DNA from 4 places in the Alloalcanivorax xenomutans genome. Region 4 is predicted to be linked to each of the others. Evidence: predicted binding sites of a transcription regulator. Region 4 holds the regulator's gene; each other region holds the start of a gene.
The links. Region 4 encodes PhoB, which activates phosphate uptake and scavenging genes when phosphate is short. Its sites were predicted from a motif close to TGTCATANNNNTGTCANA; they were not measured.
Positions count from the first base shown of each region.

Region 1: RYH70_RS02670 (choice-of-anchor I family protein) is a predicted target of PhoB. The motif match lies at 1,862-1,879, and genes of this name have one in related genera.
Region 2: RYH70_RS08900 (glycerophosphodiester phosphodiesterase) is a predicted target of PhoB. The motif match lies at 1,971-1,988, and genes of this name have one in related genera.
Region 3: ppk1 (polyphosphate kinase 1) is a predicted target of PhoB. The motif match lies at 1,189-1,206, and genes of this name have one in related genera.

Region 1 is NZ_CP136538.1:543,856-547,138, forward strand. It holds gene RYH70_RS02670 (choice-of-anchor I family protein) at 1-1,811, opposite strand, end outside; gene RYH70_RS02675 (AMP-binding protein) at 1,923-3,283, opposite strand, start outside.
Region 2 is NZ_CP136538.1:1,896,295-1,899,577, forward strand. It holds gene RYH70_RS08895 (patatin-like phospholipase family protein) at 1-1,071, shown strand, start outside; gene RYH70_RS08900 (glycerophosphodiester phosphodiesterase) at 1,058-1,858, opposite strand; gene RYH70_RS08905 (sulfotransferase family protein) at 2,037-3,203, shown strand.
Region 3 is NZ_CP136538.1:4,059,674-4,062,956, forward strand. It holds gene RYH70_RS18790 (TonB-dependent siderophore receptor) at 1-987, opposite strand, end outside; gene ppk1 (polyphosphate kinase 1) at 1,242-3,283, shown strand, end outside.
Region 4 is NZ_CP136538.1:4,415,464-4,418,746, forward strand. It holds gene RYH70_RS20405 (chorismate--pyruvate lyase family protein) at 1-50, shown strand, start outside; gene ubiA (4-hydroxybenzoate octaprenyltransferase) at 62-934, shown strand; gene phoB (phosphate regulon transcriptional regulator PhoB) at 1,071-1,775, shown strand; gene phoR (phosphate regulon sensor histidine kinase PhoR) at 1,852-3,162, shown strand; gene RYH70_RS20425 (SlyX family protein) at 3,231-3,283, opposite strand, start outside.

The DNA of each region.
Region 1 (3,283 bases), 660 kb from region 4:
AGCGCCTCTTCATTGGGAGACTGATCCGCGGGGATGAATACCAGACCTTCCGGGCCCAGATCGCCGGCTTCCACCGTGGAAGGGTCTTCGGTTGTCCAGTCTTCACGGGTGTTCAGATAGTCCTGGAAGATCGGCGCGGCGGGGTCGGTGATGTCATACACCAGAATGCCGCCCATGCGCTCCAGACCCAGGAACAGGAAGTGCTTGTCGCCGATCTGGCCGATGGTCAGGCCTTCCGGCTCCGGCCCTTTGTTGTCGCTGCGGCTTTCCAGGGCGCTGCCTTCGTCGTGATTGCTGTTGAAGAAGTCCTTGCACGGAATATCGCGATTGCTGCCCAGCATGCACTCATCGCCGGCCAGAAACTGTTCGATGGCGTCGCCGGAATCCCATACCAGAGCGCCTTGTTCGTCCCAGATGGAGAACGAGCGGCCGCCAAAGGCGTACAGGTTGTCGTACATGAGGCGGTCGCCGTTGGCGTCTTCCAGACCCTGCTCGTTGAACATCACCGGGTTGCCAGCCTCGTCGGTGCGATAGCCTTCGGTCCAGGTGATGTTGAGACGGCCGAGTTTCTCATCATCGCGGCAGGTGCCGGGGTCGCCGGCGGTGGCGCCGCAGTAGCTGAAGGTTTCCGGATTGAGCAGTGCTCCAGCGGCCAGGGCGCGCAGGTGGGCCGGCAGGTCGTCGCCGCAGCGGCGATCGAAGCCGTTGGCGTGCACCAGATGCTTGACGCGCCATTCCTCGACGAAGCCCTGGGTGACGTCGCCATCGCAGGGCACGGCGTCCTCGGTGCCGAAGTAGGCGGCATTGTCCTCGCCCCAGGCGCGGGCGTCGCCCTCGTTGGCGGTGACCAGATAGGTGGCGTCACCGGATGGGTAGGCGGCGATGGCATCCGGCAGGTACAGGCCTTTGACACCGGGCCAGGTGGTGATGTTGATGGCGCCGTCGTCATCGGAGACGTCGAGCCCGTTGCCGTCTTCACCATGGTCCTTGGCGCCCAGCGCCACAATGTTGGTGACCTTGGCGCCGGCGATGTCGACAATCGCCAGAGCGTTGTTTTCCTGCAGAGTGACCCAGGCCTTGCCGCTGTCGGTGGAAACCGCGATGTATTCCGGTTCCAGGTCCATGGCCACGGAGGCGCCGGGGCCGTAGATGCGCACGCCGGCGGCCAATAGCTCGTCCTTGCGGTCATCAAAGCCGGTGAAATCCGCGGTGTTTTCCTGCGGGCTGGCCGGGTCGGTGATGTCCACGACACTGATGGAGCCTTCCGGATCCACGCTGTAGTCATCGCTGGGTTCGCCTTCGTTGGCGAGCAGGACGTATTGGCCGTTCGGGGTGAAGGTCACCATGTCCGGTTGAGCGCCAACCGATGTGGTGGAGATCAGTTGGAGGGTGCTGGCGTCATACAGCGCCAGATGGCCCTGATCGGTCTTGGTGGGTGCCTCCACCGCCAGAGCCACCAGATCGCCGTGCACGGCGACGCTGTTGACCACGGTGCCCTCACCAATGCTTTCGGTGGTCAGGGTGTCGGCGTGAACCGGGTTGGCCGGATCGCTCAGATCCAGCACGTCCACCGCGCCTTTCTGGGCGTTGACCACGAAGGCCCGCTTGGTGCCGGCATGATAGGCGGTGATTTCGGCCGCGCTGGCGTCGAATTGTCCGCTCTTGTAGCGGCCCAGCAGTTGCAGGCTGATGCTTTCCGGGGTGATCACCGGCGGATCCACCGGTGTCGGATCGTTGTCGCTGTCTCCCCCACAGGCACTGAGGGCGGTGGCCAGTACCGTGGTGGTGGCCAGAAGTCGCCAAGTCGCCATGAATCGTCTCCAGTTGTCATTTTGGTCGCCCTTGGGGTGTACAGAACGGCGATGACAATGGCGTGACGAAACGGTGACCGCCGTATGACGGCGGTCACCGTGAACAGGCTCTTAATCCTTCAGTAGACGGCGCAGTACCTTGCCGGCGGGGGTGGCCGGCAGGCTGTCAATAAAGGCAATGTGGCGCGGGTACTTGTACGCCGCCATGTGCTCCCTGGCCCAGTCGATCAGGTCCTGCTCGCTGACCTTGCCTTTATGCTCGGGTTTGAGCACCACGAACAGTTTGACCGTCTCGCCGCGTTTGTCATCGGGGATGCCGATGGCGGCGCTCTGGGCGACGGCGGGATGGTCCTGCATCAGCGCTTCCACGTCCTCGGGGAACACGCTGTAGCCCGAGCATTTGATCATTTCCTTCACCCGGCCGGTGAAGAACAGGTAACCGTCCTCGTCCAGATAGCCGACATCGCCGGTGTGCACCCAGCCGTCACGCAGGGTTTCCGCGGTGGCTTCGTCCCGCTTCCAGTAGCCTTTGAATACCGCAGGGTTGCGCACCACGATTTCGCCGCTCTGGTTGGGGCCCAGTGGCGTTTTGCTTTCCATATCGAGAATGCGGATCTCGTTGCCCGCCACCGGTACACCGCAACTGCCCCACTTGATGCGATCCTTGGGCATGAAGGTATCGGAAGTATGGGTTTCGCTCAGGCCATAGGAGGCTTCGTGCATCTGGCAGCCGGTCAGCGCTTTCCATTCCTCGGCCAGCTTTTCCGTCACCGGCATGCCGAAGCTGGTGGCCGGGTTATTGATCAGGCTGCTCAGGTCGTAGTCGCGGATGTTGGGCATGTCCAGCAGCGCCCGATTCATCGGCGCGATGGAGTACCACATGTCGCAACGGTATTGGTGCAACGCCCTGGCGGTGGTTTCCGGATCGAAGCGTGCCAGGATCACGGTGGTGCGGCGCGCGTACACCGGCATGTACACACCCATGTTCATGCCGGCGATATGGCATAGAGGCGCGATGGCCAGGCCAATGCCATCCGCCTTCAGGCGGTTGGCCTGGAACGACGCCGCCATTTTGAAAAGGCTGCTGCCGTAGCTGAGCATGGCGCCCTTGGGGCGGCCGGTAGTGCCGGAGGTGAAGGTCATCAGGCCGATGCCGTTCCACAGATCAGCGGCCGGCAGTTCGGCCAGCGGCGCGGTGTCACGCAGTACCTGGCTCAGATCCACGGTATCCGCCGGTGCCTGGTCCGGTTCGTCCAGCAGTTCGCCGGGAATTTCCAGGGTGGGCTCCGCTGGCAGGTAATCACCATAGGCGACGGTCAGAATGGTGTTCAGGGTCGGGACCTGGTCCCGCGCCTGCGCCACGTTCGGGTACAGATTGCGCGCGGCGATCAGCGCGCAAACCTCGGCATTGCTCAACTGGTAGGCGATTTCCGCCGCTTTGTACTGCGGGTTCACCGGTGTCACGATGCCAC
Region 2 (3,283 bases), 2.0 Mb from region 4:
GGGGTATTGCGCGCGGTGGCGGAAATGCTGCCGGCGCAGTCGCCCAATCCGTTTCCGATTATTTGCGGCACCTCCGCCGGCGCCATCAACGCCGCCGGTCTGGCCGCCGGTGCTCACAACTACGCCACCGCGGTGCACAGCCTGGACCGGGTGTGGTCCAACATGACCGCCGAGCAGGTTTACCGCACCGATATTTTCGCTTTCACCAGCAGCCTGCTGCGCTGGATGTTTTCCGCCGCCACCGGCGGCCAGGCCAAGACTCGCAGCGCCTTGCTCGATAACACGCCGCTGAAACGGCTGCTGCGCTTGCTGATCAATTTTCAGCGGATCGGCGACAGCGTGGACAAGGGCCATTTGCGGGCGCTGTCGATCACCGCGTCCAGTTACGCCACCGGCGAGTCGGTATCGTTCTTCCAGGGCGCCGATGATCTGCAGGAATGGACCCGGGCCCGCCGCCTCGGGCGCCGCTCGGTGATCGGTGTGCAGCACATGCTGGCGTCGGCGGCGATTCCGCTGTTGTTTCCGGCGGAGCAGGTGGACGGCAGTTTTTACGGCGACGGCGCGGTACGCCAACTGGCCCCGGTGAGCCCGGCATTGCATCTGGGCGCCAACCGCCTGTTGGTGATCGGCGTGTCCGGCGGCAACAGTCCGGGACAGCAACAGGCGCTCAGCGGCTATCCTTCGCTGGCCCAGGTGCTTGGTCATGTGTTGAACAGCGTGTTCGTCGATACCCTGGAAGGGGACGTGGAACGGCTCGAGCGCATCAACAACACCCTGGCCGCCACCGATGCCGGTCAGCGGCGCCAGCGTGGCATCCAACTGCGGCCCGTGGATGTTCTTAAGATCTATCCCTCCGAGCCCATCGACGAGATCGCGGGGCGGCATTCGCGCGAGTTGCCGCGCACCTTGCGGTTCTTCTTGCGCGGTTCCGGCGCCACCCGTTCGCCGGGTGCCGGCGCGCTCAGTTATTTGCTGTTCGAGCCCGGCTTCACCCGCGAGCTGATCGAATTGGGGTATCGGGACGCGACGGCCCGGGAGCAGGAAATCCGCGACTTCTTCAAGGATCCCTGAGGCTCGGATCCAACTCGGCCTGGGCGGCGGGGGCCGCCACCTGACGCTGATCCTTGCCGCGAAAGTGGGCCAGGAAGCTGGTGGGGAAGTCGGTGATGATGCCGTCCACGCCGAGCCTTGCCAGCCGTTCCGCCTCATTGAGATCATTGACGGTCCAGGTGGAGACCTTGAGTCCGCGCCGGCGGGCGCTGCGCATCAGCCGCGGCGAGACCAGACTGTGGTGGGGCATCAGCCAGCGACAGCCGAGCGCGGCGGCGCGCCGGGTGGGTTGTTGGTAGCGGTATTCACTGACATAGCCGCGTTCAAGATGCGGGGCCATGGTGGCGACCATGCGCAGGAAGCCGGTATGACTGGAGGTGATCACCACCCGCTCACGCAGACCGTCCTGGTCGATCATATGCGTCAACTGATGGGCCAGCTGGTGCAGGATGGCACGGTCGGCGCCCTTCACCTCGAACTGAAAGCGCATGGCCGGGCCGCACAGGGCCACTACTTCGCGCAGCGAGGGCACCCCCACGGTGCTGTGCCAGCCGGGTGTGTTGACGCGGGCGTCCATCAGATTGAGCTGGGCCAGGGTGAAATGCCGGGCGTGGCCCTTCTGGCCGGTGGTGCGCTTCAGGTCGCTGTCGTGCAGAACGATCAGATGGCCGTCGGCGGAAAGGCGCACATCCAGCTCGATTTCTCCGGCGCCCGCCGCCACCGCCACCTGAAAGCCCGCCAGGGTGTTCTCAGGCGCCTCGCCACGGGCGCCGCGATGGCCGACGATGGTGGGGAAGGGCTGGGACATGGCGGGTATCCTGTACGGCGGTCATAGAAAATTGCCGGGAGCAATAAAAAAGCTGGCGGCATTGTGCAGCGCGCCGGGGAACGCCGCAAGCGTCGGCGCGGGGGTTGCAAAACGTCATAAAACGGTCATTCTTGAACCCTAGGATCACCGCGAATGGCGTGAATCGGGAAACCTCCATATGTGGCATGTGGCCAAACTGTACGGGCGGTTGTTCCTGAAATCCTGGAACCCGGATTATCAGGGCAGGGTGAGTGGTTGGTCGCCGCGACGGCTGCTGGCCATGGCGCTGTTCTGGCCCGCCTTTTTGCTGCTGCAGACGATCAACGGCCTGGCCTTGCTGCTGGATCGGGTGCTGTTTCCCCGTTATCGCCAGATCGCCGTGCGCGAGCCGCTGTTCGTGGTGGGCATTCCGCGCAGCGGCACCACTTTTTTGCACCGTCTGCTGGCCGGCGATGACCAGCGTTTCACCACCACCTCCCTGTGGGAACTGATTTTCGCGCCCTCCATCAGCCAGCGTTACCTGTTTCACGGCATCGGCCTCATCGACCGCCGGCTCGGCCAGCCGCTGGGACGGCTGCTGGCCTGGCTGGAGCGGCGGCTGCTCGGCGGTCTGGATGATATTCACAAGACCGGGTTGCGTGATCCGGAGGAGGATTACCTGGCGCTGTTGCCGGTGCTGGGTTGTTTCCTGCTGGTGCTGGTGGTGCCGGACGAGCGTCTCTGGCGCCTGACATTCGCCGACCGCGATCTGCCGGCGGCGGAAAAGCGCCGGATCATGGCGGCCTACCGCCGGTTCGTGCAGCGGCACCTGTATTTCCATGGCGAGGACCGGGTGTTCCTGTCCAAGAACCCCTCGTTCACACCCTGGATCCAGGCCCTGGCGGAGACCTTTCCGGACGCCCGTTTCATCGGCTGTTTGCGTAACCCCACTCAATCGGTGCCCTCACAGATCAACTCCATTGTCGTCGGTGCCCGTCTTTTCGACGGCCGTGATACCGCTGCCTACTGGCGTGAGGGCTTCATGGCGATGCTCGACTACTACTACCGTCACCTGCTCGACAGCCTTGACGCGCTGCCGCCATCCCGCCAGGCGCTGTCGGTAATGGAGTCACTCGCCGCCGATCCGCGGGACACGGTGGAAGGGTTCTACCGGCGTTTCGGTTGGACGCCCTCGCGGGAGTACCAGCGCTATCTCGTCGCCGAGTCGGAACGTGCCCGGCGTTATCGCAGCGGTCATCATTACGATGCCCGCGAACTGGGGTTGGAGGTGGAGCCGTTGCGGCGCACCTTCGGCTGGGTCTATCAGCGTTTTTCATTTCCGCTGCCGGAAGGAGAGAGTGGATGAAAGCGGATTGTCACAAAATCGACATCGGCTCTCACCATACTGTGCCCGCGAACACGCATCGCCCTGGTATCGTCACGATG
Region 3 (3,283 bases), 360 kb from region 4:
CTCCGAATAACGTGCGGTCAGGCCGATGGACCATTGCTCGTCAAGACGCTGATCGACCAGCAGCGAAACCTCATCCCGGCGGCGGTCATAGCGGTCCCAGTCGGGCTCACCGACAAAGGTTTCGGACCCGATATCACCCAACGGACCGGGATCGATGGTGCCCTCGGACGGCAGAAACTGGGCGGACACCGCCCCGTTATCCTCCTGACTGTTGAACAACAGGCTGATGGTGGTGTCATCGGTGGGCAGCCAGGTGATGGACGGCGCGAACAAATAGCCATCGTCGTCGACGTGGTCCACCTGCGTGCCGCTGTCACGCTTGAGGGCCACCAGTCGATACAGCAGCCTGCCATCTTCCGACAGAGGGCCGGTGACATCCGCGGCGATCTGCTTGCGATCGAACGAGCCCACCTGCGCCCACAGCTCCCCCTGCTTTTCCGCCTTCGGCAATTTGGAAACGGCATTGATGATACCGCCCAGTTCCGATTGTCCATACAGGACCGAAGAAGGCCCCTTGAGAACCTCGATACTTTCCAGGGCGTACAGGTTGGGGCGCACCGTATTGTAGGAACCGTACAGATAACGCAGCCCGTCGACATAGAACGACGGCTCCATCCCACGCACCTTGGCCGAGTCGATCCGGGTATCGAAGCCGAAGTTACCGCTATGCACACCGGGCGAATACAGCAAGGCATCCTGGATATTCTTGGCGCCGGTATCTTCCATGGTTGCCCGGTCCACCACCTCGATGGCGAACGGCTGGCGTTCCACCGCCACCGGCAGTTTGCCGCCCGCGGCGGGCCGGTCCAGCGTAATGTAGTTTTCGCGCTCGGGAGCGTCCGTGCTCACCTCCACCGGGTCGAGTACATTGGTGGCCGCCTCGGCCAGGGCCAGGGATGGTGAAAAAGCCCAAAGGGGCAGCAATACCCCGGTCAAACCAAGGGGACGGCCCCCACCGCGCACCCCGGTCACTGTGTGATGATTCATGATGACTCCCATACTGCATGGACATTGGCAAGATCATCAAATGATAACAATTATCAATACGATAAGCATTAGTATATTAATTTCACAAACTTGCATTAATCCTTCTTGACGCTGCTGGCGATGCCCCCTGCCACCTACCCCGGGCGTGACCACCACAATCCATGGTCTGAACGAAAATCTATTTGGTGGCTGTCATTGCCATGTCATATTAGTGTCATCCAATAGAGGGCCTCTCCCCGGGCCAGGATGTCATCATGAACGCCAACGCCAATCAGCCGTCCATGGACTTGAGCAACCCCGACAACTACATCAACCGCGAACTTAGTCTGCTGCAGTTCAACCTGCGGGTGCTGGAGCAGGCCATGGATGAGCGCCATCCCCTGATGGAGCGCCTCAACTTCCTGCTGATTTTCTCTTCCAACATGGATGAGTTCTTCGAGATCCGGGTCGCGGGGTTGCGCAATCAGATGGAAACCGGCACCGGCACGCCGGGACCGGACGGTATGCTGCCTCAAGAGGTGCTGGCGGAGATCTCGCGCATTACCCACGAAGCGGTGCAGCGCCAATACCACATCCTGCAGGACATCCTGCTGCCGGCCCTGGCCGAGGAAGGCGTCCACTTCCTGCGCCGCGAGCATTGGACGGAAGCCCAGGCCGAGTGGGTCAAGAAATACTTCCGTGACCAGGTCTACCCCGTGCTCACGCCCATCGCCCTGGACCCGGCCCACCCGTTCCCGCGACTGGTCAACAAGAGCCTCAATTTCATCGTGCCACTGGACGGCAAGGACGCCTTCGGCCGTTCCACCGGTCTGGCCATCGTGCCGGCACCACGATCATTGCCTCGCCTGATCCGGCTGCCCGATGAGGTGTGCGAAAACGGCGACGATAATTTCATCTTCCTCTCTTCCATGATCCATGCCCACGTCAGCGATCTGTTTCCAGGCATGAAAGCCACCGGCTGCTACCAGTTCCGCGTCACCCGCAACGCGGATCTGGAGGTGGACGAGGACGTGGAGGATCTGGCCAGCGCGCTCAAAGGGGAGTTACTGTCCCGGCGCTACGGCGACGAGGTAAGGTTGGAAGTGGCGGATAACTGCCCTCAGCATCTGATCGACTATCTGCTGGAACAGTTCGAACTGGGCCAGGTGGATGCCTATAAGGCCAATGGGCCGGTGAACCTGGCGCGCATGTTCACCAGCGTCAACCGGCCGCGCCTGCACTACCCGCCATTCACGCCCCGGGTGCCGGCACCGGTGCGCAAATACGAAAGCATTTTCGATGCCATCGACCAGGGCGATATCCTGCTGCATCACCCGTTCGAGAGCTTCAGCCCGGTGGTCAATCTGTTGGCCGAAGCGGCCCGGGATCCCAAGGTTCTGGCGATCAAACAAACCCTGTATCGCACCGGTACCAACTCGGAGATTCTCGATCATCTGGAGACCGCCGCCCGTAATGGCAAGGAAGTCATCGCGGTGGTGGAACTGCGCGCCCGCTTCGATGAGGAGTCCAACATCGAGGGGGCCCGCCGCCTGCAGGAGGCCGGCGCCATCGTGGTATACGGCGTGGTGGGCTATAAAACCCACTCAAAAATGCTGCTGGTGCTGCGCCGGGACGGCGACGGCATGAAACGCTACGCGCATCTGGGCACCGGCAACTATCACACCAAGACCACCAAGTTCTACACTGACTACGGGCTGCTCACCGCCGAGCCGGGAATCTGCCAGGACGTGCACAAGATCTTCCAGGAACTCACCGGCATGGGTAAGGCGGCACGGCTCAAGCAACTCAAGCATGCGCCGTTCACCCTGCATCCAAGCCTGATGGAATGGATCGAGTTCGAGACCGAGCAGGCCCGTGCCGGCAAACCGGCGCGGATCATCGCCAAGTTCAACTCCCTCACCGAAGAGCACATCATGCAGGCGCTGTACCGGGCCAGTCAGGCAGGGGTGGAGATCGATTTGATCGTGCGCGGGATCTGCTGTCTGCGACCGGGCATTCCCGGCCTGTCGGAAAATATCCGGGTCCGCTCCATCATCGGCCGCTTCCTGGAACACACCCGTATTTATCATTTTCACCACGCTGGCGAGGATCTTGTGTACTGCGCCAGTGCCGACTGGATGGACCGCAATCTGTTCAACCGGGTGGAAACCTGCTTCCCGGTCAATGACCCCAAACTCAAGAAACAGATATTGGAGGAAGGCCTGCACTTCTATCTGCGCGACAATACCCAGGCCTGGTTGCTGAGCGCGGACGGCAGCTACCGGCGGGCCGAACCCGCCCCCGGCGAGGAGCCGTT
Region 4 (3,283 bases):
TGGCGGAGTACTTTCTGCCCGCGCTCTGGTCCCTGGTGGGGGAACAATAGAAGGAACAACCATGCTGGCTTTCGTGGAACACCGTTATCCCTCGCTGTGGCCCTGGATTCAGTTGATGCGCCTGGACCGGCCGATCGGCAGCATGTTGTTGATGTGGCCTACCCTGTGGGCGCTGTGGATCGCCGCCGATGGCACGCCGAGCCTGAAGAACATTGTTATCTTCGTGCTCGGGGTATTCGTGATGCGCGCCGCCGGCTGCGTGATCAATGACTTCGCCGACCGTAATTTCGACGGCTCGGTGGAGCGCACCCGGGGCCGCCCGCTGGCCACCGGCGCCCTGAGCGCCAAACAGGCTCTGGGCCTATTCGTGGGCCTGCTGTTCATCGCCCTGATCCTGGTGTTGTTCCTGAACCGCTTCACCTTCTGGCTGGCGTTCGGTGGACTGGGGCTGGCCATCCTTTATCCGTTCACCAAACGCTTCACCAATCTGCCTCAGGTGGTGCTGGGCGCGGCCTTCAGCTGGGCCATTCCCATGGCGTTCGGCGCCGAAACCGCCAGCGTGCCGCCGATCGCCTGGCTGCTGTTCATCATCAACCTGCTGTGGACGGTGGCCTACGACACCGAGTACGCCATGTGCGACCGCGAGGATGACCTCAAGATCGGGATCAAGAGCACCGCCATTCTGTTCGGGGATCTGGACAAGGTGATCATCGGCATTCTCCAGGGTCTGGTGCTGGCCGGGCTGGTGCTGGTGGGGCTGCGCCTGGGCTTCGGCCTGCCCTGGTATCTGGGCCTGCTGGGCGCCCTCGTCCTGTTCGTTCATCAACAATGGCGCATCCGCTACCGGGAACGCTGGCCCTGTTTCCACGCCTTTCTTAACAACCATTGGGTGGGTGCCTGCGTTTTCGTCGGTCTGTTTCTGCAATATTTGTGACTCCCCGGAAACGCCGCCGCCCGGCGTAATGCCGCGACCGGCGGCGAAAAGGTTGGCAAATCTGTCATCAAGATGTCATAAAAAAGCCATCTAATGAGGCTCCCCACATCCGGGCGGGAAAGCGGAAGACCGAACTATGTCAAAAAATCGCATCCTCATTGTCGATGACGAGCCGGCCATCCGGGAGATGGTGTCCGTGGCTCTCGAACTGGCCGATTTCGACGTGCTCGAAGCCGAAAGCGCCCAGCAGGCCCACGAACGCATCGTTGACGAACGGCCGGACCTGGTCTTGCTGGACTGGATGCTGCCCTCGGTAAGCGGTATCGAACTGGCTCGTCGCCTGAAACGGGACGACAACACCAGCGAAGTGCCAATCATCATGCTCACCGCCAAAAGTGAGGAAGATAACAAGATCCAGGGATTGGACGTGGGCGCCGACGATTATGTCACCAAGCCGTTCTCCACCCGCGAGCTGATCGCGCGCATCCGCGCGGTATTGCGCCGCTCCTCCGCCGCCGCCGGTGAAAAGGAAATCGATGTCCAGGGTCTGTGCCTGGATCCGGTCAGCCACCGCATCAGCGCTCACGGGGTGCCGGTGGACATGGGACCCACCGAATACCGTCTGCTCGAGTTCTTCATGAGCCACCAGGAACGGGCCTACTCCCGCACCCAGTTGCTGGATCAGGTCTGGGGCGCCAATGTGTACGTGGAGGACCGTACCATCGATGTGCACATCCGCCGTCTGCGCAAGGCCTTGGCGCCTCACGGCTTTGATGGTTTCATTCAGACCGTGCGGGGCACCGGTTATCGCTTTTCGGTAAAATCCGCCCAGGTGTCCTGATACACCTCTGATACGGATCGCACCGGCCGAAACGGGCCTCCCCCTCCGCAACGGCCCCGAGAGGAAGCAACGGCCAATGAAAAGCAGTCTGGCCAAGGAAGTAAACCGCATCATTGTTCTTATCGCCCTGTCGCTGGTCGCGGCCCTGGCGATACAGAACATATGGCCGCTGGTGGTGGGTCTGCTCGGCTACATTGTCTGGAGCACCCGCCAGCTGTTCGCCCTCTACACCTGGCTGATCCGCGAGGAACACACCGAACCGCCGGACAGCGTGGGACTGTGGGGAGAGTTCTATACCCGGTTGGAACACCTTTTTCAGCAGGAGCGGCGCGCTCAGGAGAACCTGCAGGGCATCATTCTTCGCGCCCAGCAATCGGTGAATGCGCTGGAAGACGCGGTGGTGCTGATCGACAGCCACGGCTACCTGGAATACTGGAACCACGCCGCGCACCGGTTGATGGGCCTGAACGAGGAAAAGGATCTCGGCCAGCCGCTCACCAACCTGATCCGCCACCCCCGCTTCACCGAATACCTGTCCCGCGGCGACTTTCGTGAACCGCTGGAAATCCCCGGGCCGGTGGACGACAACCGTATCCTGCAATTCCGTATCACCGAGTTCGGCGTCGGTGACCAGTTGATCCTGGCCCGCGATGTCACCCGGCTGCATCACTTGGAGGAGATGCGCAAGGATTTCGTCGCCAACGTCAGCCATGAGCTGAAAACGCCGCTGACCGTACTCAAGGGCTATCTGGAGACCCTGCAGGACACCGTGCCGGAGGAGCAGGCCCGGCTACGCCGGGCGCTGTCGCAGATGGCCAGCCAGTCCCAACGCATGGAAGCCCTGGTGCATGACTTGCTGCTGCTGTCGCGGCTGGAAAGCACCAATACCGACAATACCCATCAGGCGGTGACCGTGCATGGCATGCTCAAGCGTATGCGTGAGAGCGCCCTGGCACTGGCGCCGGACAAGCATCACGAGATCGTCCTGGAGGTACCGGAAACCGCCCGGCTGGTGGCCAACCCGGCGGAGCTGGAAAGCGCCTTCGGCAACCTGATCACCAATGCCGTGAAGTACACACCGGAAGGCGGCCATATCCTGATCCGCTGGTGGCAGGACGACAAAGGCGCCCACTTTTCCGTCTCCGACGACGGTATCGGCATCGATCCGAAACATATTCCGCGCCTGACTGAACGCTTCTACCGGCCCGACACCAGCCGGGTGACCCAGACCGGGGGTACCGGTTTGGGACTGGCCATCGTCAAGCACGTGCTGATCCGTCACGGAGCAAGACTGGAGATTCGCAGCGAATTGGGCAAGGGCAGTGTCTTTACCTGCCATTTCCCGCCGGAACGGCTGGTGAGCAAACCCACCGCGCTGGCGCAGTAGCGCCCAGGCCAAAGGCATTCGCTATTCACTGCCAAGCGGAGCGCCGCCCGGGCAGCGAATGCCTTGCCTCAATAATGCGGCGGCGGCGCGTCCTGGATGCGCAGCGCGGTGACCTCCTCGT